2 regions of the Phyllobacterium sp. MT110 genome follow, and region 2 is predicted to be linked to the other one. Evidence: riboswitches for the same ligand, from Rfam matches in the RefSeq annotation. Region 2 holds a riboswitch; the other holds the start of a gene.

Region 1 (15,307 bases), on a different contig from region 2:
CGTTCGTGGTGCCATCACCCTTGCGGGTATCCTGACACTGCCGCTGTTCCTTTACGACGGCTCGCTGTTTCCGGCCCGCGATCTCGTCATTTTCCTCGCCACCGGTGTGATCATCCTGTCGCTGGTCATGGCCAGCGTCAGCCTGCCGCGTCTGCTGCGCAACATCGACCTGCCCATCGAGGATTCAAACCAGCGCGAAGAGGATTATGCCCGTATCGCTGCCGCGGAAGCCGCAATCATGGCGATCGAGCGGGCCCAGCACAGCCTGGCATCGGGCCGCGCCGACGCCGATATTTATACGGATGTCGCCAACCACATCATGGAGCTCTACCGCAAGCGTATTGACGGGCGCATGCAGCTCGGAGAAGAGCGCGAAGAGGTGGCGCGAAGCGAGGAGATTGAGAAGCTGCTGCGCATCACCGCCCTTCGGGCGGAACGGCAGGAAATTCACCGCCTGGTTCGGGCAAGGCGGCTTGAAAGCAGCATTGCCACGAAAATGGTGCGGGATATCGACCTACTGGAAGCCCGCTTCCAGTAGGTATCCATTGAACCCTGATCAGTTCCAGTCGTCGGGAATCTGGCGCACGGCACCCCGGGCAGCACTGGTTGCCATGGCGCCATAGGCGCGCAGCGCCGTGGTGATCTTGCGCTTGCGCTTTTCCTCCGGCTTCCACGCAGCGGTGCCCTTGGCTTCCATTTTCGCGCGGCGTTCGGCCAGGACGGCATCGTCGACGGCCAGATGAATCCCGCGGTTCGGAATGTCGATATCGATGATATCGCCATCCTCAACCAGACCGATCAGGCCGCCTTCCGCCGCTTCCGGTGAAACGTGGCCGATGGAAAGGCCGGATGAACCGCCGGAGAACCGGCCATCGGTGATCAGCGCGCAGGCTTTGCCGAGACCCTTCGATTTCAGGTAGCTGGTCGGATAGAGCATTTCCTGCATGCCCGGTCCGCCGCGCGGGCCTTCGTAGCGGATCAGCACGATGTCGCCCGGTTTGATGCCGCCATTGAGAATGCCGAGAACGGCACTGTCCTGGCTTTCGAAAATGCGGGCGGGACCGGAGAACTTCAGGATCGAGTCATCAACACCGGCGGTTTTGACGATGCAGCCGTCTTCCGCCAGATTGCCGTAGAGCACGGCCAGGCCGCCATCCCTGGAATAGGCGTGTTCAAGATTGCGGATAACACCCTTTTCGCGGTCAAGATCGACATCGGCAAAGCGGCGTTCCTGGCTGAAGGCTACCTGTGTCGGGACGCCGCCCGGTGCCGCCTTGAAGAAATCATGCACGGACGGGTTTTTGCTGCGCACCACATCCCAGCGGTCAAGAGCTGCGCCGAGATTGGCGGCATGGACGGAATAGACCGATGTATCGAGCAAACCGGCACGGTCGAGTTCGCCGAGAATACCCATGACACCGCCGGCGTGGTGCACGTCTTCCATGTGCACATTGGCAACGGCAGGCGCCACCTTGCACAGGACCGGAACGCGGCGGGACAGGCGGTCGATATCGCTCATGGTGAAGTCGACTTCGCCTTCATGCGCAGCGGCCAGCAGATGCAGCACGGTGTTTGTCGAGCCGCCCATGGCGATATCGAGGGTCATGGCATTTTCGAAGGCGGCAAACGAAGCGATGGAGCGCGGCAGAACCGTTTCATCGTCCTGTTCGTAATAGCGGCGGGCGAGATCGACCACGAGATGACCGGCCTCGACAAAGAGGCGGCGGCGATCCGCATGGGTGGCGAGCGTCGAACCGTTGCCCGGCAGGGAGAGGCCGAGGGCCTCGGTCAGGCAGTTCATGGAATTGGCGGTGAACATGCCGGAGCAGGAGCCGCAGGTGGGGCAGGCCGAGCGCTCGATGGCCTTCACTTCCTCGTCGGAAATGCGGTCGTCGGCAGCCGCAACCATGGCATCGACCAGGTCGAGCTTCTTTTCCTTGTCTTCCCAGACGACTTTGCCCGCTTCCATCGGTCCGCCGGAGACAAAAACGACGGGGATGTTGAGGCGCAGCGCTGCCATCAGCATGCCGGGTGTGATCTTGTCGCAGTTGGAAATGCAGACCATGGCATCCGCACAGTGCGCGTTGACCATGTATTCGACGCTGTCGGCGATAATTTCACGCGACGGCAGGGAATAAAGCATGCCGTCGTGACCCATGGCGATGCCGTCGTCGACGGCAATCGTGTTGAATTCCTTGGCGACGCCGCCGGCGCTTTCGATCTCGCGCGCCACGAGCTGGCCGAGATCCTTCAGGTGGACGTGGCCTGGCACGAACTGGGTGAACGAGTTCACCACGGCGATGATCGGCTTGCCGAAATCCTCGTCTTTCATGCCGGTCGCGCGCCAGAGCCCGCGGGCTCCTGCCATGTTGCGGCCATGTGTGGTGGTGCGTGAACGATAAGGAGGCATTGTCGAAAATCCTGCTGATGACGGGCGAGGGAGCATCTCTTACAGAAAAAGAGTTCCCATGGCAAAAGAATGGAATTTTATTGCCTTGAAGGGGCGTGTTTCATTGCATTGATTACATAAGGCAGATGCCGGGCGCATGAAACGGGACGTAATGTCTCGCCCCGCCGAGCGCCTGTCAGAACGCGGTGAAGGTCAGCGTTGTCAGCGATCGCGCAATGCCTGATATATCGAGCACGTTGGTGTTGATGAATTTGCCGATATCCTGATCTTCCGGAATGTAGATCTTTGCCAGAAGGTCGAACTCGCCGCTGGTCGAATAGAGCTCCGAGACGATTTCACGCTCGAACAGGGTTTTTGCAACTTCGTACGTCTTGCCGGGTGCGCATTGCAGTTGCAGAAAGACAGGCTTCATAAATTCCTCCGGAAGGCTGGGCGATTTTCAGTCAGCATAATTGCTGCGACGCTTCTTAGCCAGTTGTTCTCGTCTCGCAACTGCGATATATATCCCGCGTTCGCACAGGCTATCTGGGAGAGACCGGTAAAACCGGCGCCGATGGAGCAACCGCCCCGGAAACTCTCAGGCAAAAGGACCAGAATAGTCTAGAACATCTGGAGAGAGGTATGGTTTGAAAAGCCGTACCCACCGAAGGAGAAAGCCCTGCCCGGTTGCATGACCGGAAAAAGGCGCCGACGACACGGATGACAAACATCCGGCGGGCGCTCAAAGGGCCAAGCTCTCAGGTTCCGTGACAGATGGGGTTTCGTGCCGTTGTCAACGGCGAAACTGAAACCATGTGTTGCCTGAGGACCGTTTTATCATGACCCATATCGCCATTATCGGCGCCGGTATCACCGGCGTGACGACTGCCTATGCGCTTGCCCGCCAGGGCTATTCCGTGACCGTGTTCGACCGCAACCGCTACGCGGCCATGGAAACATCCTTCGCCAATGGCGGTCAGCTTTCCGCGTCCAACGCGGAGGTGTGGAACAGCTGGTCCACGGTGCTCAAAGGCATGAAGTGGATGCTGCGCAAGGATGCGCCGCTGTTGATGAACCCGAAACCCTCCTGGCACAAATATTCCTGGATGGCGGAATTCGTCATGAACATCCCGCACTACGAAGAAAATACCATTGCCACCACCAGGCTCGCCATTGAAGCGCGCAAGCGCATGTTCGAAATCGCTGCGGATGAAAAGATCGATTTCGACCTGGAAAAGCGCGGGATCCTGCATATTTACCGCTCGAAATACGGTTATGACCACGCGGTCAAGGTCAACAGGCTGCTGGAAGCCGGCGGTCTTGACCGGCGGGCCGTCACCAATGAGGAAATCCGCAGCATCGAACCGGCAATGAACGGTTCCTTCTATGGCGGGTTCTTCACGCCGTCCGATTCGACCGGCGATATCCACAAATTCACCCGCGGCCTTGCCGCTGCCGCCATCCGCCACGGCGTGCGCTTCATTGGCGATGCCGACGTTGCCGAACTGAAGCACGGCGCCGGCGGCGTGGTGGTGGAATGGAACAGGGCATCCGTTGCCGATGCCGGGACTGAGACCGAGCGTTTTGACGCCATCGTCATCTGCGCCGGCATTGCCAGCCGCAAATTTGCCGCCCAGCTCGGCGACCGCGTCAACATCTATCCGGTCAAGGGCTACTCGATCACCGTCAATCTGGATGACGCCGGGAGCCAGCAGTCGGCCCCATGGGTGAGCCTGCTCGACGATGATGCAAAGATCGTCACAAGCCGTCTTGGGGCGGGGCGCCTGCGCGTGGCCGGTACGGCCGAATACAATGGCGAGAACCGCGACATTCGCCACGACCGGGTCAAGCCGCTGGTCGACTGGAGCCGCGACCTGTTCCCGGGCATGGACACGTCCAATGTGGTGCCGTGGGCCGGCCTGCGCCCGATGATGCCGAACATGCTGCCGCGCGTCGGTGCTGGCAGGCGGCCCGGCGTGTTCTACAACACCGGCCATGGTCATCTCGGCTGGACACTGTCTGCCGCTACGGCTGAAATCGTCGCCGGGCACATCAGCGCCGCCATGCCCGTCGATGCCAGCCCGCAGGGCGGATGGCTCGCCGCCGCCGAATAAAACCGGCTTGCACGCAAAGGAGCGCCTGTTGCCTCAGGCGCCCTTGTCGTGTTGGGCCGACATGGCAAACTATTGCACGCGGCACATAAAAAGTGATTGGCATTTAAATGCGCTTGTATCGCGGTTTTGTGGCGATATGGCCACTAGTGCCGGGTTGCATGGCCGATCAGGTGCCATTGCGGGTTGGCCAGCTTTTCCCGGCATGTTATCGTTTTCTTAAGCTCGAAGGGCGAATTTTATCAATTGCAGGCAGCGTGCGCACGGTCGCTGCAGTGTATCCTTGTGTTTATTGATGTGTAGGGAATTTGCTGGTTGATGGACTTGAAGCGCCCACAGGCCAGTTGTTTCGGCGCCGCATTGCTGGCCCTTACGGCCCTTGTCTCGCCTGCCCAGGCCTTTGATCTTTTCGGCGTTCATCTCTGGGGTGCCAAGAAGGAGGACGATGCGGATTCGGTCATCGCCGACCCGCAGAGATACACGGTTGAAACCGCTGCTTCGACAAGCGATGAAACCAAGGCGCTCGTGGAGGGCGCATCGAGCCTGTTTGCCGATAAGGACAAGCCTGCGTCCGGTGCGGCTGGACTGCTCGCCAAGGCGCGCGGAGATTATCGCCGCATACTTGGTGCGCTCTATGCGGACGGCCGCTATGGCGGCACCATCAGCATTCAGGTCGACGGCAAGGAGGCGAGCGATATTCCGCCGGATGCCGTGCTGTCCAAGCCGGCCAAGGTGGTCATTTCAGTCGATCCCGGATCGCAATTCTTGTTTGCGTCGGCCCGGGTCAAGAACATGGCGCCGCCGACGCTCGACCCGAAAGACTTTGTCGAAAGCCCGGAGAAACAGGGCTACATTGCTGGCGAAATCGCCCGCTCGACAGCCATTGTCAAAGCTGAGCGGCTGGTGGTCGATGCCTGGCGCCAGCAGGGGCATCCAAAAGCCCGGATTGTCAGCCGGGAAGTTATCGCCGACCACGAAACCAGCCGGGTTGACGCGACCATCGATGCCGATCCCGGCGCCAAGGCCGGTTTTGGACCGGTGCAGGTCAAGGGCACCGAGCGCATGGATCCGGAATTCGTGGCGTTCATCACCGGCCTGCAGCCGGGACAGGAATACGATCCCGACGAAATCGAGAGAGCCAAGAAACGGCTGTCGCGCCTCGAAGTCTTCCGCTCGGCGCGGATCGAGGAAGGCGATGCGATTGATAGCAACGGCCTGCTGCCGATCACCGTGGCGGTGCAGGAACAGAAGCTGCGCCGCTTCGGCGTTGGCGGCAGCTATTCGACGCTGGACGGTCTCGGTCTCGAGACATACTGGCTGCACCGCAACCTCTTCGGCCGGGCGGAACGGCTGCGCATTGACGCCAAGATCGGCGGCATCGGCAGTCAGTCCTACGACCCCTCGGAATACAGCTATCTGCTGGGTGCAAGTTTCACCAAGCCCGGCGTCTATACGCCTGATACCGATTTCATCGCCTCGCTGATTGGCGAGCGCAAGGTGCTCGACGCCTACACGCAGACATCGATTACGGCCGATGCCGGGTTCACCCAGATTTTCTCCGATGAACTCTCTGGCAGGCTCACCGCCAATGTTTCCAAATCGCAGTTCAAGGACGATTTCTTCGGCACGCGCGATTTTCTCACCGTCGGTCTGCTGGGCGGCCTCACCTATGACAGCCGCAACAGCAAGGTCGATCCGGCGCGCGGCTATTTTCTGGAAGGGTTGCTGTCGCCGTTCTACGAAATCGAGCATGGCAACTTCGCCACCAAGTTCACGGCGGAGGGCCGCACCTATTTCGGCTTCGGTAAGGACGACCGGTTTGTGCTCGCCGGCCGCCTGAAACTCGGCACGATTGTCGGCGCAGAAATTGCCGAACTGCCTTCAGACCAGCTGTTCTTTGCCGGTGGCGGCGGTTCGGTGCGCGGTTACGCCTATCGCAACATCGGCGTCAATGTCGAGCGCAACGGCACAAGCTATGTGATCGGCGGGCGGTCGCTGGTCGAGGGATCCGTGGAGGCGCGCGCCAAGATCACGAACACCATCGGTGCCGTCGGCTTTGTCGATGCGGGCTATGTGGGCGAAGAGTCTTTCCCCGATTTTGCCCAGCAGTTGCGTGTGGGCGTTGGCGCCGGCATTCGTTACAATACGGGCCTTGGCCCGATCCGCCTCGATGTGGCCATGCCGCTCGACCGGCGGACAAATGACCCGAGTTTTGCATTCTACGTTGGTATAGGACAGGCGTTTTGACCCGGATTTTCGCAGTCATATTCCTTCTGCTTTTTGCAGCACCGGTTTTGGCGCAGGATAGCGCCGAGGCGGAAAAGTCCTATTTCCTCAGCTTCGTCGAGGAACAGCTGTCGACGCCCAATCGCCAGATTTCCATTTCCGACATTCAGGGCGTCCTGTCGTCGGAAGCCAATATCGGCAGCATCACCATTGCCGACCGTGAAGGAATCTGGCTGCGCATTACCAATGCGAAAATTGTCTGGAGCCGTCTGGCGTTGCTGCGCGGGCGTCTGGATATCAACAGCCTCGGCGCGGAACGCATCGATGTCATCCGCAAGCCGCTGCCGGACACCAGCAGCCTGCCCTCACCCGAAGCCAAGGGTTTCAGTCTGCCGGAGTTGCCGCTTGCAGTCATCCTGCAGGATTTGCAGGTGGGACGCATTGCCTTCGGCGACAGTATTTTCGGGCTGAAGTCGGAAATCTCCCTGGCAGGCAGCCTGACACTCGATAGCGGCTCCCTGGATTCGAACCTCAAGGTGCAGCGTCTTGACGGCCCGGGCGGCACCTTTGCGATCAAGGCGGCCTATGCCAAGGAAAGCCAGAAGCTCGATCTGGATCTGTCGCTCAATGAACCGCAGAACGGTATTGCCGCCAATCTTCTCAATATTGAAGGCAGGCCACCGGTTGCGCTTTCGCTGAAGGGATCGGGCCCGCTCAGCGATATTGCCTTGCAGTTGACACTCGATGCCGCCGGCAAGCGTGTTCTCACCGGCAGCACGCAGATCAACCGTCAGGGCGAGGGACTTGCGTTCAAGACAACCGTCGATGGCGCGATCGCCATGCTGGTTCCGCCGCTCTTCCGGGATTTCTTCGGCAACGATAACGCGCTCGCTGTCAATGGCGTGGTGCGCGATGCCGGCGGTGTTTCGCTTGACCGGTTGACCATCAAGAGCGCTGCTCTTGCGGTCGATGCGACAGCCGATACAACCAATGATGGATTTTTGCGCCGCCTGAAAGTGGATGCCTCGATTGCCGATCCCAGCGGCAAGAAGGTCATTCTGCCGGTTGCGGGCGGCCAGACTACCGTCGACAAGGCCGTACTGGCCGTTGCGTTCGGGGCAAGTGCCGGCAATGACTGGTCGAGCACGCTTGACGTCACCAACCTCACCACCAACAATTTTGCCGCCAAAACGGTCAATCTCGTTGCCAAAGGCCTGGCGGAAAATCTCGACAACCCGGCCGCCCGCTCCCTGAGCTACGATGTGAACGGCGATGTGTCGGGCATCACGGCCAAGCGCGCCGATATCGCCAAGGCGCTGGGCGACCTGATCCAGCTGAAGATCAACGGCGACTGGAAGGCCGGTACGCCGGTCAATCTCAAACAGGCGCTGGTTGCCGCCAACGGCTTCAGCACGGCGCTGGCGGGCACCATCGACAAGTTCATCTATAACGGCGACATCCTGGTCACGGCATCGAGCATCGCACCGTTTTCCGAACTTGCCGGACGCGATCTCGCCGGCGCGCTCGATCTGAAGGCCAATGGTGCTGTCGAAGCGCTGACGGGTGGCTTCAATCTGATGCTGGATGGCCATGCAACCGGCATGACGCTTGGCATTGATGCGGCGGATCGCGTGCTTGAGGGCGAAACCCGCATCACCGGCGGCCTTGCGCGCGGCGAAGCGGGCCTCAGCGCCAGGAACTTCCGGGTCGAAAACCCGCAGACGCTGGTCACGGCCAATGGCACCTTTGCCACAGGCGCCGCCAATTTCGACTTCGGTCTCGATCTCACCAACCTCGCGCTCCTGTCGGAAAAGACCAGCGGCGCGCTCAAGGTCAAGGGCAGCGCGCGCGGCAGCGACGGCATCATCGCTCTTGCGTTCAATGCCGGGGTTCCGGATGGCAGGCTCTCCGGGCGCAAGCTCAGCGAAGGCGCGTTTTCCTTCAACGGGCTTCTGCTGAAGGATGCGCTGGACGGCAAGGTATCCGGTCTGGCGTTCCTTGACGGCATTCGTGCCGATCTTGCCACCGAACTTGCCTTGCACAAGGACGAAAAACGCCTGAGCAATATCCAGTTCATTGCCGGTGGCACACGGCTGCGCGGTGATGTCACCCAGGACAAGAAGGGGCTGCTTCAGGGCAACCTGACCCTCGCTTCCAGCGACGTGTCGACGGCCGCAGCCCTGTTCCTCGTGGAGGCGACCGGCAAGGCGAATGCCGCCATTGCGCTGAGCCATGATGACGAGAGCCAGAACATCGATGTCAAAGGCGATATTGACGGGCTGAAGGCCAACAATGTCATCGTCGGCAAGGCGGCGATTGCGCTGGCCGCCCAGAACATCTTCAAGGTTCCGTCCGCCAATGGCACGATCACGGCCACCACGGTTTCGGCCGGTGGTGTCGATATCTCGACCCTCGATGCCCAGGCGGCGCAGCAGGGCAAGACCACCGATTTCAAGCTGAACGCCGCGCTGAAAAATGGAGCGAAAACCGCTATTGGCGGTTCGCTCGAACCGACGGAAAAGGGCTTTCTCCTGTCGCTCGCCAATGCGGACCTGACCCGTGGTGCGCTTGCCGCCCGGCTGGTCCAGCCGGCCGCCATCAATGTCGCCGGCAGCAATGTTTCCTTCGGTGATATCATTCTGGATATCGGCAAGGGCAAGGTTACGATCCGCGGCGATGTCGCCGAAAAACTGGACCTCGCCGTTGCCATCGAGAAGCTGCCGCTCGATGTCGCCAATGCGGTCAAGCCCGATCTGGGACTGGGCGGTGAAATCAACGGTACCGCCAGGATCGGCGGCACCCGCGACAAGCCTGACGTGAACTTCAATATGCAGGCCCGTGCGATCACCGCCGCCGTACTGAAAAAGGCCGGACTGGATGGCCTCAATCTGGACGCCAAGGGCACATCGACCACCGATCAGCTCAATGTCGATGCGCGCCTGACTGGTGCAAACGGGCTCGATGCGTCGGCCAAAGGCTCGGTTCCACTGACGACGGGACAGCTTGCCGTCGATCTGACGCTCGGCAACCTGCCGCTGCGCGCGCTGAACGGCGTCGTCAAGGATCAGAACCTGGCGGGCAACGTCACCGGCAGGGGCCGCATCACCGGCACGGTGCAGAAACCCAATGCCGAATTTGACCTGAAGGGATCGGGCCTCTCCGCCAAGCCTTTGCAGGACGCCGGTCTGTCGCCGTTGCAACTGACCGCCGCCGGCCGCTTTGCCAACGATACGTTGACACTTACCTCGGCCAAGGCTGACGGGCCGCAGGGTTTCACCGTGTCGGCCAATGGCAATGTGCCGGTTTCCGGAAACGGGCTTGGCATCAATGTAACGGGCAATATCCCTTTGTCCCTCGCCAACCGTTTCCTTGCCGATCGCGGCACGCAGGCGAAGGGCAATATTGACGTCACAGCATCCGTCTCCGGCAGTTTCCAGCAGCCGCTGATCCGCGGCATGTTCTCGGCCAACGGTGCCGAAGTGGTCGATCCGGAAACCAATCTGCGGCTGCAGCGCATTACCCTGCTCGGCAGCATGGAAGGACAGACCGTCACCATCCGCACGCTCAATGCCGGGCTTTCCACCGGCGGCACGGTCAGCGCCACCGGTACGATCTCCACCGATGCAGCGGCCAATTTCCCCGCCAACATCCAGATCAAGCTCGACAAGGCCCGCTATGCCGACGGCAATCTTGTCGTTGCCACGCTGACCGGTGCGCTCGGCGTCAACGGCCCCTTGACGCGCGATCCCGTGATTGCCGGCAACATCAATGTCGACCGTGCGGAAATCAGCGTTCCCGAAAGCTTTGGAGGTTCGTCGGCGGTCATCGACGTCAAGCACAAGAAGACGCCGAAGGCAGTCGCCACGACGCTGAAGCGCGCCAAGGCCGACCAGCCCGCCACGGCAACACCCACCGCACGGCCCAGTGTGGTGCGGCTCGATATCAATGTGACCGCGCCCAACAAGATCTTCGTGCGCGGCCGGGGTCTGGATACGGAAATCGGCGGCTCGGTGCGGCTGACTGGCCCCGCAACCGATATCCAGCCGGTCGGTGCGTTCGACCTGGTGCGCGGGCGCCTTGAAATTCTCGGGCAGCGTATCACCTTCACCGAAGGGCAGGTCACGCTGGTCGGCGATCTCAACCCGGAACTCAATTTCGTCGCGAGCACCCAGAGCAGCGACATTACCGTCAATGTCACGGTCAAGGGGCGGGTATCCGATCTGCAGATCGCGTTCTCGTCGCAGCCGGAATTGCCGCAGGACGAGGTCCTTGCCCGCCTGATCTTCAATCGTTCCATCAGTGAATTGTCGCCATTGCAGATTGCGCGGCTGGCTGCCGCCGCGGCCGAACTGGCCGGCGGCTCGAACTCATCCCTGCTCGACAGTCTGCGCAAGGGCACTGGCCTCGACGATCTCGACGTGACAACCGACAGCGAAGGCAATGCGGGCGTCAAGGCCGGGCGCTATATCCGCGACAATGTCTATCTTGGCGTGGAAGCAGGTGCGGGCGGCAAGACCAAGGGCACGATCAATCTCGACGTGACGCCGCAGCTGAAGGCCAAGGGCTCCGTCGGCAGCGATGGTGACTCCGGCGCCGGTGTGTTCTTCGAAAGAGATTATTGAGCGGCGCTGCGGGGACGGAGGGGAATATCCTCCTCCGTCTCAGGTCCTTGGCGGAAGCACCGGCAACGGTTCTGCACGGCCGACCACAAAGGCATAGGTGAAAGCGCCGACCAGCGCCATGAAGGCTGCCATGGCAAAGGAGGGCGTATAGTTGCCGTGGAAACGGTCAAGCAGTGCGCCGAACAGGAACGGGCTGATGATACCGGCAATGTTCGAGGCAAAATTCTGGATACCGCCGATGGATGCGACGTGACGGGAACTGGGCGCCACATCGGCGGGCAGGGACCAGATGGCCGTGGCGGCTACGGCGAGGCTGCTGTAGGAAATCGCCAGGAAGATGAGTGCCATGTAAAGCGATGATACCAAGGCCGCCGGCAGAATGGCTGCGCCGCCCAGCAGGCCTCCAACCATGATGAGCTTGCGAATGGCCGTGACGTCGGCACCGCCACGGATCGCCCGGTCCGCCCAGGCGCCTGCGCTCCATGCGGCGACCACCGCGGTCAGGCCCGGAATCATGCCGAATGTACCAAGCTCTGCCAGGTTGAGGCCGCGTGCATTCTTCAGATAGTCCGGAAACCAGGTGAGGAAGAAATAGATGACGAAGTTCAGGCAGAAAAATCCGATCATCATGCCCCAGATGGTGCGGTAGCGGAAAAGGTCGATCCAGCGAATCTTGACTGCTTCCGCATCATCGGTTGCATCGGTGCGGCCGCCATTGTCGGTGATGTACTGACGCTCGAGATCATTGGCGCCGGTGTGTTCGGCCGGATCGCGGTACATGACATACCAGAAGAAGGCCCAGACAAGACCGAGTGCGCCGAGGATGGCAAAGGAATAGTGCCAGGTGGTCAGGGCGATAATGCCCGTAACGATCGGCAAGGCAAGCACCGTGCCGACACGCGAACCGGAATCGATCACTGCAGTGGCGAAGGCCCGCTCGCTCTTCGGGAACCAGCGGGAGGCTGCCTTGGTCGCGCTGGGATAGGCGGGGGCTTCCCCGGCGCCCAGGGCAAAGCGCACGGCAAAAAATCCCCAGAAACTGGTGGCCAGCGGCGTCAGCGCGGTAAAGGCCGACCACCAGACCGCGGCGATGGTGAATGACCGGCGTGACCCGACCTTGTCGGTGAACCAGCCGGCAATGAGCATCATCCCGTCATAGGCCCAGAAGAAGGCGCCGAAGATCAGTCCCTTTTCCGCATTGGTCAGCTGAAGATTGAGTTCGGCATCGATATAGGGCAGTGCCACGCTCAGATTGGCCCGGTCGAGGTAATTCATCGTTATGCCAAGAAAGCACATGGCAAGAATGATGTAGCGGACCTTGCTGGCGCCCGCCGGCGCCTTTTGCGGCGGGTGGGCGGATGATGTTGCGATGCTCATGAATGGACCTCCCAGTACCGTTCGGACGCTGCGCAACGCCCATGGAACCGCGCCGTCATCCGGCGCGATGATTCTCATAGTAAGGAAAACCGGCTCCTTGTCAGCCCTGAACGACGGTCTGTTTCTGCTCGCCCAGCCCCTCGATGCCCAGTGTCATGACATCTCCGGCCTTCAGGAAGATATTGGGTTTCTGGCCAAGGCCGACACCGGGCGGCGTGCCGGTCGAGATGATGTCGCCGGGATGCAGGCTCATGAATTGCGACAGGTAGGAAACGAGATATTTGACGCCATAGACCATCGTTTCGGTCGAGCCGTTCTGATAGCGGTGACCATTGACCTCCAGCCACATTTTCAGCTTTTGCGGATCAGCTACTTCATCCTTGGTCACCAGCCACGGGCCGGTAGGACCGAATGTGTCGCAGCTTTTGCCCTTGGTCCACTGCCCCTGGCGTTCGGCCTGGAAGGCCCGCTCCGACACGTCGTTGATCAGGCAATACCCCGCCACATGGTCGAGCGCCTCGTCTTCGCCGACATATTTGGCGTGCTTGCCGATGACCACGCCGAGCTCGACTTCCCAGTCTGTCTTCAGCGAGCCGCGCGGAATTTCCACATCGTCATTCGGGCCTACAATGGCCGAGGTCGCCTTCATGAAGATGATCGGTTCCGGCGGCACGGTTGCCCCCGTTTCCGCCGCATGGTCGGAATAGTTGAGGCCGATGCAGATGAACTTGCCGGTTCCCGCGACACAGGGTCCGTAGCGGTCGACAGTGACCTCGGGCAGCGACGCCGGATCAATGCCTGCGAGCTTTTTCAATCCCGCAGGCGAAATCGCTTCACCGGCAATATCCCCGACGTGTGCGGAGAGATCGCGAACCTTGCCATCCTTGTCGACAAGCCCCGGCTTTTCCTGACCGGCAGGACCGTAACGCACGAGTTTCATGGGGTAACCTTTCTGATTGGGAGGGGATCAATAGGTGGCGCGGCCACCGGAAATGTCGAAAACGGCACCCGTCGTGAACGAGCATTCCTCGCTGGCGATCCAGCTGATCAGGGATGCCAGTTCATCGACGGTACCAAACCGCTGCATGGGTATTTTCGACAGCATGTAGTCGATGAATTCGGGTTTGAGCTGCTGGAGGATCGGCGTATCGACGGTGGCTGGCGTAATGGCATTGACGGTAATGCCGTCATGCACCAGCTCCTTGCCGAGCGATTTCGTCAGGCCGATCACCGCCGCCTTCGACGCGCTGTAGGCCGAGGCATTCGGATTGCCTTCCTTGCCGGCAATGGACGCAACATTGACGATGCGGCCATAGCCGTTCTTCTGCATGAACGGCACGACGAAGCGGTTGCAGTAGAACAGGCCGTTGAGGTTGATATCGAACACCCGCTTCCACTGATCGATCGGATAATCCGCCACCTTGGCGTTCGGCCCGGTGATCCCGGCCGAACAGATGAGGATATCGATCCTGCCGGCGCTGGCGGCGGTGTCCTGCGCCGCCTTTTCCACCTGCACCGGGTCGGAAACATCGAGCGCCAGCCCATGCGCGCCCTCACCGAGCCTGGCTTTTGCTTCCCCGATCCGTGCTGCATCGACGTCCCAGAGGCTGACCGTGCCGCCCTCCGACACGATCCGCTCCGCCGTCCAGTAGCCTATGCCGGAAGCACCGCCGGTAATGACCGCATGCCGCCCCTCATAGCGCCTGATGGTGTTCGCCATGTTCCCTCCCGAACGGTTGGCCTCAGTGGTTGTCGCGCGGCAATCCCTTGGTCTGGGCAATGCGCTGGAAATCGACCGCCGGTTTCAGGACCATGCCCTGCGCCAGCTGATCGACCATGCCGCGCTGGATTTCCTGCCATGGCGTCTGGCTGGCCGGATATTTGTAGCCGCCCGCCGCCAAAAGGTCGTCCCGTCGTTTTTGCAGTTCCTCCTCATCGATGAGGATGTTGGCGGTGCCTTTGCGCAGGTCGATGCGCAGGTGGTCGCCGGAGCGCACCAGTGCCAGGCCGCCATTGACCGCCGCCTCGGGCGAAGCATTGAGGATGGACGGCGAACCGGACGTGCCGGACTGGCGGCCGTCGCCAAGGCATGGCAGCGCATGGATGCCTTTCTTCAAGAGATAGCCCGGAGGCTGCATGTTGACGACTTCGGCCGCGCCGGGATAGCCGATGGGGCCGGTGCCGCGCATGATCAGGATGCTGTTCTCGTCAAGGCCGAGTTTCGGATCGTCGATCCGCGCATGGTAATCTTCCGGGCCCTCGAACACTTCCGCGATGCCTTCGAACGCTTCTGGATCGTCCGGATCGGAAAGATAGCGCTCGCGGAATTCGTCGGAAATCACGCTGGTTTTCATGATGGCGCTGTCGAAGAGATTGCCCTTGAGATTGATGAATCCGGCCTTCTTCTTCAGCGGTGTCTCATAGGGACGAATGACGTCGGTGTTGAGATTTTCCACGCCCTCGCAATTGGTGCCGATGCTCTTGCCGTTGACCGTAAGCGCTGATGGATGCGGCAGCCGCTTCGCCTTGAGCAGTTCCGCCACGACGGCAGGCACGCCGCCTGCGCGGTGGTAATCCTCGCC
Region 2 (15,307 bases):
CATGCTGATGAATGACCGTGCAGATATCCTTGACACCTTCTTCGAACACGCCATGGGTCGATGGGTAGGTAATCATCAGCGCCGCAAGATTGGCGCTGTGCTGGTCGGCTTTTGCCTTGAGGTCCTCAAGATCGATATCGCCAGCCTCTTCACATGCCACGACCACCACCCGCATGCCCGCCATATGGGCACTGGCCGGATTGGTGCCATGCGCCGATTCCGGGATGAGGCAGATATCACGATGCGCATCGCCCCGATCCAGATGATAGCGGCGAATGGCCAGGAGACCGGCATATTCACCCTGGCTGCCGGCATTGGGCTGCAGTGAAACCGCATCAAAGCCGGTGATCTCGGACAACCAGGCTTCCAGATCGTCCGTCATCGCCTTGTAGCCAAGCGCATGGCCGGCAGGAGCGAATGGATGCACATTGGCAACGCTGTTCCAGCTGACCGGCAACATTTCGGCGGCAGCGTTGAGCTTCATTGTGCACGAGCCGAGCGGGATCATGGCGCGGTCGAGCGCCAGGTCCTTGTCCGCCAGACGGCGCAGGAAACGCATCATCTCGGTTTCCGAGCGCTGCTGATGGAAAACGGCCTGGGTCATGAAACCCTCGGCCTGCCTTTCCCCGGGCAATGTTGCCTTTGCTTCCGCAGGCAGATCGGCACCGAAAAGTGCAGAGAGTGCCTTCAGGTCATCTTCCGATGTCGTTTCATCTACGGTGATGCCGAGGCGGTCCTGATCGACAATGCGCAGCAGACGTCCGCCCTTTTCAGCCTCCGCAGCAATGGAGGCTGCTTTGCCGGGAACAGTGGCCGTAACCGTATCGAAGAAATGCGATCCGGCGATGGAAAGGCCCGCCCCTGTCAGCGCAGCGGCCAAACGGGCCGCCTGGGCATGCACGCGGCGGGCGATGGCCTGAAGCCCCTGCGGACCATGCCAGATGGCGTAGGACACCGCCATATTGGCCAGCAGTGCCTGCGCGGTACAGATGTTTGATGTCGCCTTGTCGCGGCGGATATGCTGCTCGCGCGTCTGCAGGGCAAGGCGATAGCCGGCACGCCCCTTGCTGTCGACGGACTGGCCAACCAGACGGCCAGGTATAAGCCGGGTCAGCGTTTCGCTGACGGCGAGATAGGCGGCGTGCGGGCCGCCATAACCGATCGGCACACCAAAGCGCTGCATGGAACCGGCAGCAATATCGACACCAGCCTTGGCAGGCGGGGCGGTGATTGTCAGGGCCAGCGGATCGGCCACGGCGATTACCAGCACACCAGCGGCCTTGGCGGCCTGAATGACCGAAGCATGGTCACCATAGACACCGAATGTGTCCGGCCATGGAACGATGATCGCTGCAACGCTGGCATCGATCTCGCCTTCATCCACGGTCATGCCCAGCGGCTCGGCGCGGGTCTTGACCACATCGACTGTCTGCGGATGCAGGGCACCGGCGATCGCGATGCGGGTGCGCTTCTCGCGATGATGGCGATAGGCAATGCCGACGGCTTCTGCAACGGCCGTCGCCTCGTCCAGGAGCGACGCGGATGCAACCGGCAAACCGGTCAGTTCCGTCACCAGCGTCTGGAAGTGGAACAGCAGTTCAAGGCGACCCTGGCTGATTTCCGACTGATACGGCGTATAGGCGGTATACCAAGCCGGGTTTTCAAACAGATTACGCAGGATAACCGCGGGCACGTGGGTGCCGTGATAACCCTGACCGATAAAGCTCTTGTGGGTCTTGTTCTGGCTCATCTTGGCGGCAAGCTCGGCCAAAGCTTCCGACTCATTGACGGCCGCAGGAATGTCGAGCGGCCGTTCAAGCCGGATGGATTTTGGCACGGCCTGCGCAATCAAAGTTTCCAGCGACGGAATGCCAAGAGCCGCCAGCATGGCGCGGGAGCCTTGTATGCTCGGACCGATATGGCGGTCAGCGAACGGGAATATGGTGTCTTTCATCATCATGCCTTCAGCCAATGATTGCTTTGTAGCCTGCCTCGTCGAGAAGGCCGGTCAGCTGATCCGGATTGGACAGCTTCATCTTCCATAGCCAGCCGTCGCTTGCGGCGGCCGAGTTGACCAGCGACGGATCGCTTGCAGTTGCTTCGTTCACTTCCGTCACTTCACCGTCCAGCGGCGCATAGACGTCCGATGCCGCCTTGACGGATTCAACGACAACCGTGGCATCGCCTTTGGATAAGGATTGACCGACATCCGGCAACTGGACAAAAACCAGATCGCCGAGCTGATCCTGCGCGTGATCGGTAATGCCAACCGTCGCAATGTCATTCTCGACGCGGACCCATTCGTGATCTTCGGTAAAATAAGTGGCTGCCATCTCAATTATCCTTTGTGGTAGCGATGTGGAGTGAAGGGAAGTGAATGAATATCGACCGGGACGCGGTTGCCCCGCACCTCGGCGAAAACCTTGGAGCCCAGCGCGGACAGCTCTTTGCTGACGTACCCCATGGCAACGGGAAAACCTGCCGACGGTCCGAAACCGCCCGACGTGACCAATCCAACCTTATTGCCGTCGGCATCAAAGAGTTCGGCATCGGTGCGCACCGGCTGCCGGCCATCGGGCTTCAGGCCGACGCGCTTCATGGCCGATCCTGTTGCGATCTTGGCAAGAAGCGCCGCAGCGCCGATAAAGCCTGCGGTCTCACGCACCGGCTTGGCAATGGCCCAGAGCAGTCCGGCATCGACCGGATCATAATCCGGCGTTATGTCATGGCCGTGCAGGCACAGACCCGCTTCCAGGCGCAGACTGTCGCGGGCAGCAAGCCCGATCCAGGCGACACGCTCGTCGGCGAAAAGCTTTTCGACAAGCATACGGGCATCGGCTTCCGGCAGGCCGATCTCAAAACCGTCCTCGCCGGTATAGCCGGAGCGGCTCATGAACCAGCCCGGCTTCGGCTCAAATCCGTTCATGAAAGCAAGATCAGTTCCGGCAATACCGGCATCCCGCAACACATTCACTGCCTGCGGCCCCTGGATGGCCAGGAACACACGATCCAGCGCATCGATCTTGCAGTCGAAATCCTTGGCGACACCGCGCAGATGCGCTTCGTCAGCCGCGGCATTTCCGGCATTGGCAACGACCATGAAATGCTCATCCCCGAGACGGGTGACGATCAGGTCATCGAGAATGCCTGCCTTGTCATCGAGAAAGAAGGTGTATTTCGACTGACCCGCCTGAAGCGCAGACGCATCCAGCGGGCATGCGCGTGACAGCAGTGCCGCGGCCTGCGGCCCGACGACATCAAAGAGCTGCATATGCGAAATGTCGAAAATCCCGGCCTTCTCGCGCGTGTGAAGATGTTCCTTCATCACACCGAGCGGATAGGTGATCGGCATCGACCAACCGGCAAAACCGCCAAAGCGCGCATTGGCGGCCTTGTGCAGATCGTCAAGCGGCAATTGTTTCAGATTATCTTCCGTGCCCATTTTTACTCCAGAGACGTGCAAAGACCTCCGCCACACGACGGAACATTTCTTTGCCCCTCTGTCGGAAGCCTGAGAGACTCGCTCAATCAGGACCCCTGACTGAACTTACACCTTCGGCGCGGAGTTTCCCCCGACTTTCCAGAGTTGCCTTCCCGGTTTGCGGTTCCTGGTACCTGAGAGATTTCGGGCGATTTCCCCTTCGGTGGCCTGCACATTTCCATGCACGACACTCTCCCGCAAACTGACAGGGCCGAAGCCCTCGACAGGCTGGACCATAGCGCAACGGCCTCTGCCTGTCATCGTGCAAATGGCCGATTTGCCGCTTTGTGGACAGAAATTGTCTGAATGAGGATACTTCCACTGGGAGCGCCCGATGTCAGCGGGTCAGGGCCATCACCCCCAGCGCCTGCCCCCTGCCCTTGACGCCATGCATTCCAAGGTAATTTGCCTTGATTTCATTGGAGAAACTCATCCTCTGCGCCAATTCGCTGGAGATCAAAACCGGCGTGGCCAATGTGCGGCAGAGGCTTTCCAGCCGCGCCGTGGTGTTTACCGTATCGCCGAAATAGGTGATCTTGTGATGATCCACCCCGATCTCGGCCGTGATGATCGGGCCGCCATGCAGGGCCGCACGCAGGCGCGGCACCCTTCCGAATCGCTCAAGCCATTGATTTGCATTCTTTTCGATGCTGTCTAGAATATCGAAGACACAGCGGGCGCAACTCGCATCCTTGATGCCGCGCTCAATGGGCCATGTGATGATGGCGGCATCCCCGACATAATCGTCAATGGCTCCGCCGTGACGCCGGACAGGTTCAGCAAAGGCGGCAAAGAGCGCGCCGAGAAACTGCTGGGCCCGCAGATCGCCATGTTCTTCGGCAAACGAGGTCGACCCGACAAGATCGATGAAAAGAAACACTCGCTCTTCGGCCACCGGCTGGCGGTAGCGGCTCATCAGAAGGCTGGCAAAAATGTCGCGGCCGAGAAGATCGCGCACCCGCAGGATGAAAATCATGACGGTCAGGACGGCGAGCGTGTAGAGCAGCACCTGCGGTGACAGTGTTGCCGCGCGCCAGAAAGGGCCGTCAATCCAGCCGAAGCTCCACAGCGTTATCCCACAAACGGCATTGCCGATGCTGATCAGCACATAATCGGCTATCAATGCGGCGACGAGAAAACCCGCCGTCGGCAATGTGTTGATCCAGGCACGCAATTTCGGAAAGATGAGGCCGCGTTCGAACGCCAGGATCGGCACACAGATGGAAAGGGCAAACACGGCCCCTAAAAAATATCCCTGCCTATAGACCAGCCAGCTATAGAGATAGCCGCTTGCCGCGACTGCGCTGAGAAGGAATACCCACAATCCCACTGAATTTCTGCGCATATTCCCGTTCCGATCCATTTCAAATCTTCAGGGCGGGCCTCAATGCCGCGTCCCTCCGTGATTTCATTTATGCGCCGAACGATATTATCCAACCAACAGATATCCGCGATCTCGCGATATCCATGTGGAGAATTACACCAAGGATCATCCCATCAGACTCACTGCCGTGCAAATTGTCCATCGGATACGGTCAATTTAAGGCTCCAGATTGTTGGAGAATGACCATCGCTGAACAGGAGATCAACGATCAACCTCGTTCCTTGCATCCAAGCCACCAGGTTGATCCACGCCGTCAGCGCCAGGAATATTAATACAGTTTGCCCGCTGATTTTTAGCAAAGCGTTCTTTGACGGGTCTCGAAATCCGATAAAATCTGGTCGCCTCTGAAAACGGAGTCCGCGCTGCCTCTGGCGATGCGCGGCTTCAATCACATGGAGGCCATACCCTAACATGGGCTACGCACTGAGTTTGCTCGATAAAAGTCCTATCCACGATGGCGAAACGGCCAGCACGGCGCTGAAGCGGACGGTCGCGCTGGCCCGCCAGGCGGAACAGTGGGGCTTCCACCGGTTCTGGGTGGCCGAACACCACGATGCGCCGACGTTGGCAAGCTCGTCGCCGGAAGTGCTGATCGCCTTCCTGCTGGCCAATACGGCGCGTATTCGCGTCGGCTCCGGCGGGGTCATGCTGCAGCACTACAGCCCCTACAAGGTGGCCGAAAATTTCAATGTCCTGGCTGCGCTGGGGCCCGGCCGCGTCGATCTCGGCGTGGGCAAGGCTCCCGGCGGGCTGCCGTTTTCGACGCGCGCCCTGCAGGGCGTTGTCCCGCGGACGCAGAAGCAGGATTTTTCCGCCCAGCTCGCCCAGCTCAGCGCCTTTCTCGACAAAGGGCTGCCTGCGGATGACCCGCTTGCCGGCGTTCAGGCAACACCGCGTCCTGCCGTCACTGCCAACCGCTTCCTGCTTGGCGCCAGTGTCGACAGCGCGCTGCTTGCCGCCTCCCAGGGTTGGGATTTTGTCTTCGCCAGCCACCTCAACGGCGACGAAACGATCCTGCAGCAGACATTGGAGGCGTATCGGAAGGCAGCACCCGGCCGTGCGCCTCTCCTTGCCGTGGGGATCGTGGCGGCCGAGACGGATGCGGAGGCTGACCGGCTGGCTGGCAATATCCAGCATTTCAAGGTGCACGTGGACAATGGCCAGAGCGTCACCGTCGGCAGCGTGGAACAGGCCGAAGAATATGCGCGCCAGACAGGTGCTGCCAATTACCGGATCGAGAAGAAGACGCCCAATGTCCTGCGCGGCGCGGCCGGCACGGTTTCAGACCAGCTCGACCGGCTGCATGACCGATACGGCATCGGCGAATTCATCATCGACACCCCCATCAATGACGCTGCGAAGCGCCTCAGATCCATCGAACTTCTGGCTCAGGCGCAATTCGCCGCTGCCGCGTGATCAAGGAGATTGAACAATGTCCAAGCGACCCATTCCGTTCGGTGTGATGCTGCAGGGTGCCGGCGGCCACATGAATTCCTGGAAACACCCGAGTTCACCTGTTGATGCCAGCGTCAATTTCGATTTCTTTGTACGCAATGCCCGCAAAGCCGAGGAGGCAGGCATTGCCTTTGCCTTCGTCGCTGACGGGCTCTACATCAACGAAAAATCCATCCCGCATTTTCTCAACCGTTTCGAACCGATTGCCATTCTATCCGCGCTGGCCGCGACAACCTCGAAACTCGGTCTCGTCGGCACGGTCTCGACCTCCTACAGCGATCCCTTCACCGTTGCCCGGCAGTTCGGCTCGATCGACAAGATCAGCAACGGCCGCGCCGGCTGGAATGCCGTAACATCGCCGCTTGAAGGCTCGGCCAAGAATTATGGCCGCGACCATCCCGACCATGCCCTGCGCTATGAGATAGCGGACGAACATCTCGAAGTGGTCAAGGGCTTGTGGGACTCATGGGACGATGACGCCTTTGTCCGCAACCGCGAAACGGGCCAGTTCTTCGACAAGACCAAGCTGCATCGCCTGAACCATCATGGCCGGTTCTTTAATTCGGAGGGCCCGCTGAATATCAGCCGCTCCAAGCAGGGCCAGCCGGTCATTTTCCAGGCCGGATCGTCCGACGACGGTATCGACCTCGCCGGCAAGCATGCGGACGGCGTGTTCACCAACCACGTGCCGATCGAGGAGGCGCAAGCCTTCTATCGCCGGGTTAAACAAAGCGCGGTCGCGCACGGCCGCAAGCCGGGCGATGTCCTGATTTTCCCCGGCATCGCGCCGATCGTCGGTGCAACTGAGGAGGAAGCGGAGGCAAAGTACCGTGTCATCCGCGATCTTGTGACCGTTGACGAAGCGCTTGCCTATCTGGGACGCTTCTTCGATCATCACGATTTCAGCGCCTATCCCATTGATGCGCCGTTCCCGGAACTCGGCGATATCGGCAAGAACAATTTCCGCTCCACCACGGACCGCATCAAGCGCAACGCCAAGGAAAAAGGCCAGACCTTGCGCGAAGTTGCGCTGGAAGTCACGACGCCGCGCAATGCCTTCACCGGCACACCGCAGAAGATCGCCGACGAACTCATCCGCTGGGTCGAGACCGAAGCGGCCGACGGGTTCATTCTCGGTTTCCAGATCCTGACCGAAGGGCTCGAGGACTTTACGCGCGACGTGCTGCCGCTGCTCGATGAGCGCGGCTATCACAATAGGGTGCTTTCCGGCACGACATTGCGCGAAAACATCGGCCTGCCCTTCCGCGAAAGCCGCTACACCAAGGCCCATCAGGCCACGAAGGAACCCATCAAAGAGACGGCACTCTGATGGGCCGGCAGGCGGATCCGGTTGAGGCAAGAATCAGCGACTATCTCGATGAGATGGTCGCTCTTCGCCGCGACCTGCACCGGAATCCCGAACTGGGTTACAACGAGCACCGCACCAGCGCGCTCGTCGCCGACCGGCTGCGCGACTGGGGCTATCAGGTCACCGAGGGCATCGGCAAAACCGGTGTCGTCGGAACGCTGCAGAATGGCAACGGCCCCAAGCGGCTTGGCATTCGCGCGGATATGGATGCCCTGCCGATCGTCGAAGCGACGGGGCTGCCCTATGCCAGCACCATACCCGGAAAAATGCATGCCTGCGGCCATGACGGGCACACCACCATTCTTCTGACCAGCGCCCGCTATCTCGCCGAAACGCGTGACTTCTCCGGCACCCTCAACGTCATCTTCCAGCCAGCCGAGGAAGGCGGTGCCGGAGCCCGGAGCATGGTTCGCGATGGCCTGTTCGAGCGCTTTCCCTGCGACGCCGTCTTTGGCCTGCACAACTGGCCAGGTGTTCCCACCGGTCAGTTCGGGTTCATCACCGGCCCGGCGATGGCCTCGGTCGACAAGGTCACGGTCCGTATCATCGGCAAGGGCGGCCACGGCGCCCGCCCCCAGGAGACCATTGATCCCGTCGTCGCCAGCGCCTCCTTCATCATGGCGCTGCAAAGCATTGTCGCCCGCAACATCGATCCCCTCGACGCCGCGGTGATCACGGTCGGCACCATCCACGCAGGCATCGCTCCCAATGTCATTCCCGATAGTGCCGAGCTGGAACTGACGGTGCGCACTTTCCGCAAGGAGGTGCGGGAAGCCATCAAGTCCCGCCTGGTCACACTAGCCAAAGCGCAGGCCGAAAGTTACGGCGCTGTCGCCGAGGTGGCATATCCCAGCGGCTATCCCGTGCTGGTCAACCATGCCGATGAAACGGCGTTCGCCAGAAACGTGGCGCTTGAACATTTCGGCGACGCGCGGATCGAGAAGGATTTCCGGCCGATTTCCGCCAGCGAGGATTTTGCCTTCATGCTGCAGGAAACGCCGGGAAGCTATCTTTTCCTCGGCAATGGCGACAGCGCTCCGCTGCACAGCCCGCTCTACAATTTCAATGACGAGATCCTGCCGTCAGCCGCCCGTTACTGGGTGAAGCTGACCGAAACCTATCTCGCCAGGAATCCCTCCGACAGGCCCATCTGACAAGAACGCGAGACAATCATGACTGATGTTTTTGTTTACACGACACCGAACGATGAACGCTCACAGCCGTTGATCGAAGCTCTGATCATCGAATACGAAACGCGCTACGGCAACTTTTATGGTGAACCGGCGCGCAACGAATTGAGTCGCTACCCGGCCGAGCTTTTCGCCGCGCCCGACGGTGCCTTTCTGCTCCTGATCCGCGACGGGCAAACCATCGGCGGCGGCGCGTTCAAACGCTATGACGAGCAGACAGCCGAACTCAAACGCATCTGGACCCATGCGGATTTGCGCCAGCAGGGCCTTGCGCGCAAGGTTGTGACCGAACTTGAAGAACAGGCTGCGCGCCAGGGCTATACGCGGATTTACCTGACCACCGGCTTCCGTCAGCCCGAGGCAAAGGAACTGTATCTGCGTTCGGGATATACTGCTCTTTTCGATGTCAACGCCGATCCGGAAGTCTATCGGCACCTGCCCTTCGAGAAGGATATCAGTGCATTGGCAGCACAGTTGTCCAAGGTTCCCGCTTCTGTTTCGTCAGACCGTGATCTTCTGCGTCAGGCCGGGTGACTTCACCGGTATCATGATTGCCCGGACCGTGGGATTTCATGCTCAATAAGCCCGGTTCTTTGCAACAATGCTTCTCTAACCCCTTTGATTTCGCAGTCCGTCGTCTTTGACTGTTTCGCTTAAACACTACTAAATCAGTCGAGTAAAAACGAGCCCGCAGAAGATTTTCCGATACGGACTCGCTCGACTGAAAAGTGTTGCACAGGGGAATTTGCAAGCATGGCGATTACAGCAGACTATTCGGCTACACATTCCGTCCAGCCGCCCGCCGCCACAACCGAGGATTACACCCACTACAGGATTGTGAAGGCGAAATACCCGGCGCGTTTCTTCGGAACATTATTTGCCGCGCTGATCATTGCTGTCACGCTTCAATCCATTCTGACCAATCCGAAATGGGGATGGAACGTTTTTGCCGAATGGTTCTTTTCGGCTCCCGTTTTGGCTGGCCTGGCGCGCACCCTCCTGCTGACCGTACTCGCAACCATTCTCGGCTTCGCGCTGGGAACAGCGCTTGCACTGGCCCGCGTGTCGAAATCGCCCCTTCTGTCGGGGCTGTCCTGGGCCTATATCTGGCTTCTGCGCTCGATCCCGCTGATCGTGCTGCTCCTGATCCTCAACAATCTCGGCTATCTCTATGCGACGGTGCGCATTGGCGTGCCCTACACGGATATTCTCTTTGCCGAATATCCGACCATCTCGATCCTCAGCCCTTTTGCAGCGGCGCTCATCGGTCTCAGCCTCAATCAGGCAGCCTTCTCCTCTGAAATCATCCGCGGGGGTATCCTGTCCGTCGACCAGGGCCAGCTTGAAGCCGCGGCCGCGCTCGGCCTGCCCCGGCGCCGGCAGGCTTTCCGCATCGTCCTGCCGCAAGCCATGCGCACCATTCTTCCCACCGGATTCAACGAGATCATCGGCTTGGCCAAGGGCACATCCATGGTCTACGTGCTTGCCCTGCCGGAGCTCTTCTACACGGTTCAGGTGATCTATCGCCGCAACCTCGAAGTGGTCCCGCTGCTGATGGTGGCAACGGTCTGGTACCTGATCATCATGACTGTTCTGTCGGTCGCCCAGCACTATATCGAACGGCACTTCTCCAAGGGCGCCCTGCGTAATCCTCCTGCCCCGATTTTTCGCAAACTGTTTCGCCGGCTCTTCGGTGCCCCGATTCTTGCCCGTCCGCAGAGCGTAACCGTGTCAGCCCTGCAAAATGCGGCCGCGGCCAAAACCAGCGACCGCAGCATACCTCTCGCCACTTGGCGGGCGCCGGGATCGGTGAAAATCCAGGGCGTTTCCAAGAGCTTTGGCCAGCTTAAGGTGCTCGACGATATCCGGCTCGACATCAAGGCAGGCAGCGTCACCGCGATCCTCGGACCCTCCGGCTCCGGCAAGTCCACCCTGCTGCGCACCATCAACCATCTGGAACGCGTCGACGATGGTTTCATCACCGTGGACAACGAACTGGTCGGTTATCGCAAAAGTGGCCGGACACTCTATGAGCTGAAGGAGAAGGACATTCTCAAACGCCGCGCCGACATCGGCATGGTGTTCCAGAGCTTCAACCTGTTCCCCCACCTCACCGTTCTCGAGAATATCATCGAGGCACCGGTGTCACTCGGCCAGCTGACCCGCCCGGAAGCCATCAGCCTCGCACGGGAACTGCTTGCCCGCGTCGGCCTTAGCGACAAGATCGACGCCTATCCGCGGCAGCTCTCCGGCGGGCAGCAACAGCGCGTGGCGATTGCACGGGCGCTGGCCCTGCGGCCGAAAGTGCTGCTGTTCGATGAGCCGACGTCCGCACTCGACCCCGAATTGGTCGGCGAGGTGCTGGATGTCATCAAGGAACTGGCCCGCTCCGGCACGACTCTCATCATCGTCACCCACGAGATCGGGTTTGCCCGGGAAGTGGCCGACACGGTGATCTTCATGGATGGTGGCAAGGTCATTGAGACAGGGGCGCCCGAACAGGTCCTGAACCGGCCAAGGAATGCCCGCACCAGCGAGTTTCTGGCCAAGGTTCTCTAACCCCAGCGCCGGTTCCGGCATGCACACATCCAAGGAAAGCAGCATGATATTTCGCCCGTCCCACATCTCCTTCGCTCTGGCAGTGCTTATCGCCACCGTTTCCGGTCTCGCCATGGTTCATGCCGAAGGCTTTGACCTCAGCCCCGACCAGAGTGGCCGTATCCGCGCGGAAAAGAGCGAAAAGGTCATTGCCTCGATTCCGGCGACGTTCAAATTCGTCAGGGACGATACACTGACCGTCGGCATCAGCGTCGCGCACCCGCCGCTCAGCACCTACGCAACGGATGCCAAGACTGTGGTCGGCTATGATCCCGACTTCGCCCAGCTGATTGCCGATATCCTGGGCAGGAAGCTGGAACTGGTGCCGGTCGCCTGGGCGGATTGGCCGCTCGGCCTGGAATCGGGAAAGTTCGATGCCGTTATTTCCAATGTCGGCGTGACCGAGCAGCGCAAGGAGAAATTCGATTTCTCCACCTACCGCCTCGGCCTGCATGGTTTCTACGTCAAAGCCGATAGTCCGATCGCATCGATCAAGGAGCCAAAGGATATTGCCGGGCTCAGGATCATCACGGGATCGGGCACCATCCAGGAAAAAATCCTGCTCGAATGGGACAAGCAGAATGCGGCAAAAGGGCTGAAGCCTGTTGAGCTCCAGTATTATGACGATGACGCGGTCAGCGCGCTTGCCATCCAGTCGGGCCGGGCCGATGCGGAGTTCAATCCCAATGCGCCCCAGGCCTATCGCGCGGCGATCGATCACAAGATCAAACTGGTGGGAACGGTGAATGCCGGATGGCCGCTCATCGCCGACGTTGCAATCACCACCCGCAAGGGGAGCGGCATTGCCGATAGCTTGACCGCAGCAATCAATGAACTGATCGCCGACGGTAAATATGCCCAGTCGCTGGAGCGCTGGAAACTCGGCCCCGAAGCCCTCGACAAATCGCGGACCAATCCTCCCGGCCTGCCGAAAATCTGACGCCACGATTGGTTCACGAACAAGCAACAAGGGCTTCTCCCATGACGAACACATCCCTCGCCATCAATCACGTCGGCTTCCTCACACCAGGCAATTACCGGGATGACAATCCATATGAAGGATTGGAAAATACGCTCCAACTGCTGGAATTCGGCGAGAAGCTGGGATTTGACAGCGGCTGGGTACGGCAGCGCCACCTCGAACACGGCATATCCTCCGCGGGCGTATTTCTTGCAGCAGCAACCCAGCGCACCAGCCGCATCCAATTGGGGACAGCCGTCATCCAGATCGGTTATGAGAGTCCCTACCGGCTCGCCGAGGATCTTTCCACCGTCGATGTCCTGGCGCGGGGACGGCTCAACGTCGGCCTGAGTGCCGGTACGCCAGCCCATGCGGAGTTGCTCGGCCCGCGGGTGTTTGATGGCAACTGGAAGGAATACGACCTTTCCCACGAGCGGGTTATTCGCTTCGCCGACAATCTGCGCGGTGAATTTCTCGCCGATCCCCAGACGTTCATCGCAACGCCGGGCGGGCCGCAACGGCCGCGCCTGCAACCGCATGCCGAGGGGCTGGTCAACCGGATCTGGTATGGCGGCGGGTCGCTGCGATCCGTTGGATGGGCCGGCAGGAATGGCTTCAATCTCATGATCGGCAATGTGACCGCCGGTGAAAACACCGATGATTTCTACGAAGCCCAGGGTCGTCAGCTCGACGCTTACCATCACAATCTCGACGGCATCTTCCGCCGCGTGTCGCTTGGACGTGTCATCGTCCCGACTGACAGCGCGGATGCTGCAACCCGGAAGAAATATGCCGACTATGCCGCGAGCCGTCATGAGCGCACCCTGAAGCCGCAGGGCGAGCGTCGTACCCTGTTTCCCAAGGATCTTGTGGGAACATCCGAGCAGATCCTCGAGCAGCTCTTCAATGACCCGATCGTGGCGCGCGTCGGGGAGCTGCGCCTGGAACTGCCTTACGAGTTCCAACAGCACGAATATCAGCAAATCCTCTCCGATTTCATCTCCCACATCGCTCCGGAAATCGGCTGGGGCAATCAGCCCGTGCGCATCAGTGCGGGGGCACGGCGCTGAAAAACAACCACAAACCACACTCAAGGGGTTATCCATGACAACCAGACTGCGACTTCTATCCTTTGTGGCCGGGGCATTTATTGCCGCCACAACCCATCTCGCCTTTGCAGCCGGGGACGGCTTCGATCTCAGCCCGGACCAGAAAGACCGCGTGCGGGCCGAGAAAAATCAGAAGGCAATTGAAGCTGTCTCCAAGAACTTCAAATTCGTCAGCGACGGCAAGCTTACCATCGGGCTGCATCCGTCCAACCCGCCGCTCAGCACCTATGCCAGCGATGCCACCACCGTCGTCGGCTTTGACGTCGATCTTGCCCAACTGGTGGCGGACAGCCTCGGACGCGAACTGGTACTGGTACCGGTCGCGTGGGCCGATTGGCCGCTTGGGCTTGAATCCGGCAAGTTCGATGCGGTGATTTCGAATGTGACGGTTACGGAACAGCGCAAGGAGAAGTTCGATTTCTCCACCTATCGCAAGGATGAGCTTGGCTACTACGTCAAGGCGGACAGCGCCATCAAGGCCATCAAGGAACCCAAGGATATCGCCGGGCTGAAGGTGATTACCGATGCCGGCACCAATCAGGAGAAAATCCTGCTGGCCTGGGACAAGGAAAATGTCGCCAAGGGCCTGAAAGCCATCGAAGTCCAGTATTATGACGATGATGCGGTGAAGTATCTGGCCATCGAATCCGGGCGTGCCGACGCCGTCTTCAGTGTGAACGCAACCCAAGCCTATAAGGCCGCTGTCAACGGCAAGACCAAGCTCGTCGGAACCGTCAGCGGCGGCTGGCCGATCACCGCTGAAGTTGCAGTCACCACCCGCAAGGGCAGCGGCGTGGCGGACGGTGTCACAACGGCGCTTAACGCCGTCATCGCCGATGGCAAATATAAAAAGGTGCTCGATCGCTGGAATCTTGGTTCGGAAGCCATCGACAAGGCAACCACCAACCCGCCCGGTCTGCCAAAGAGCTGAGACCGTTCACATCGAAAGGCCGCACCGGTATAAACCGGTGCGGCCTTTTGCTTGGCCTATTCGCCGTAAGGGACCCAGATGTTCTTCACCTGGACGGCGCGGCGCAGATAATCCTTGCCCTGCCCCTGCTGCGTGTTCGCCCAGTCGCGCTGGCGGCCATTGTTGACCCAGGTGGCTTTCAGATTGCCGCACGATGCCTTTTCAACCATCGCGCTGCCTTCTTTCGAGCCCACGTACCACAGTGCATCCACTTCGTCGTGTTCAGCCAGGGTCTTCGCCAGAACATCGCGTTCGCCGGTGACGATATTGACCACGCCGCCCGGAACATCCGACGTGTCCAGCACCTGATAGAGATTGGCTGCGAGCAGCGGATGCCTGGCGGATGGTACGGCCACGACACGGTTGCCCATGGCAATGGCAGGCAGAACCAGCGAGATGAACGCCAGCAGCGGCTGGTCGTCCGGGCAGACGATACCGACGACACCCCATGGCTCGTTCATTGCCAGCGTCACATGGCGTGACTTGGTGGAATGCACCGCGCCGTCATATTTGTCGGACTGAGCAGCATAATAGAATATGCGGCGAAGCGCAGTTGCGAATTCTTCTGCCGCCGTCTTTGCCGAAATACCGGTGCTCTCCACCAGCAATGCTTCAAACTCGGCCTGCCGCGCGCTCAAGTTTTCGCCGAGATAGTACAGCACCTGTGCCCGGTTATGCGCCGTGACACCACCCCAGGAACCGGCCTTTGCAGCCGCTTCCACGGCATTGCGGATATCCTTGCGATTGCTGATGCCGGCCTGACCGATGACTTGGCCGCCTTTGCCGACGA

The links. Region 2 has a riboswitch for glycine ahead of gcvT (glycine cleavage system aminomethyltransferase GcvT). Riboswitches for the same ligand answer to the same signal wherever they lie in the genome.
Region 1: another riboswitch for glycine. It lies ahead of AC1Q5O_RS11670 (D-amino acid dehydrogenase); the one in region 2 lies ahead of gcvT (glycine cleavage system aminomethyltransferase GcvT).

Annotation. Positions count from the first base shown of each region.
Region 1 covers NZ_JBXAFE010000002.1:14,522-29,828, reverse strand. Annotated here, with positions in the region: gene AC1Q5O_RS11685 (Na+/H+ antiporter) at 1-538, shown strand, start outside; gene ilvD (dihydroxy-acid dehydratase) at 557-2,410, opposite strand; gene AC1Q5O_RS11675 (Lrp/AsnC ligand binding domain-containing protein) at 2,586-2,822, opposite strand; glycine riboswitch at 2,927-3,013, shown strand; gene AC1Q5O_RS11670 (D-amino acid dehydrogenase) at 3,229-4,503, shown strand; gene AC1Q5O_RS11665 (autotransporter assembly complex protein TamA) at 4,819-6,747, shown strand; gene AC1Q5O_RS11660 (translocation/assembly module TamB domain-containing protein) at 6,744-11,348, shown strand; gene AC1Q5O_RS11655 (MFS transporter) at 11,388-12,725, opposite strand; gene AC1Q5O_RS11650 (fumarylacetoacetate hydrolase family protein) at 12,826-13,665, opposite strand; gene AC1Q5O_RS11645 (SDR family NAD(P)-dependent oxidoreductase) at 13,693-14,445, opposite strand; gene AC1Q5O_RS11640 (IlvD/Edd family dehydratase) at 14,468-15,307, opposite strand, start outside.
Region 2 covers NZ_JBXAFE010000010.1:23,016-38,322, forward strand. Annotated here, with positions in the region: gene gcvP (aminomethyl-transferring glycine dehydrogenase) at 1-1,954, opposite strand, end outside; gene gcvH (glycine cleavage system protein GcvH) at 1,965-2,333, opposite strand; gene gcvT (glycine cleavage system aminomethyltransferase GcvT) at 2,339-3,442, opposite strand; glycine riboswitch at 3,593-3,689, opposite strand; gene AC1Q5O_RS26440 (adenylate/guanylate cyclase domain-containing protein) at 3,819-4,826, opposite strand; gene AC1Q5O_RS26445 (LLM class flavin-dependent oxidoreductase) at 5,277-6,281, shown strand; gene AC1Q5O_RS26450 (LLM class flavin-dependent oxidoreductase) at 6,298-7,650, shown strand; gene AC1Q5O_RS26455 (M20 aminoacylase family protein) at 7,650-8,843, shown strand; gene AC1Q5O_RS26460 (GNAT family N-acetyltransferase) at 8,862-9,413, shown strand; gene AC1Q5O_RS26465 (amino acid ABC transporter permease/ATP-binding protein) at 9,633-11,438, shown strand; gene AC1Q5O_RS26470 (ABC transporter substrate-binding protein) at 11,482-12,417, shown strand; gene AC1Q5O_RS26475 (LLM class flavin-dependent oxidoreductase) at 12,459-13,508, shown strand; gene AC1Q5O_RS26480 (ABC transporter substrate-binding protein) at 13,543-14,478, shown strand; gene AC1Q5O_RS26485 (aldehyde dehydrogenase family protein) at 14,535-15,307, opposite strand, start outside.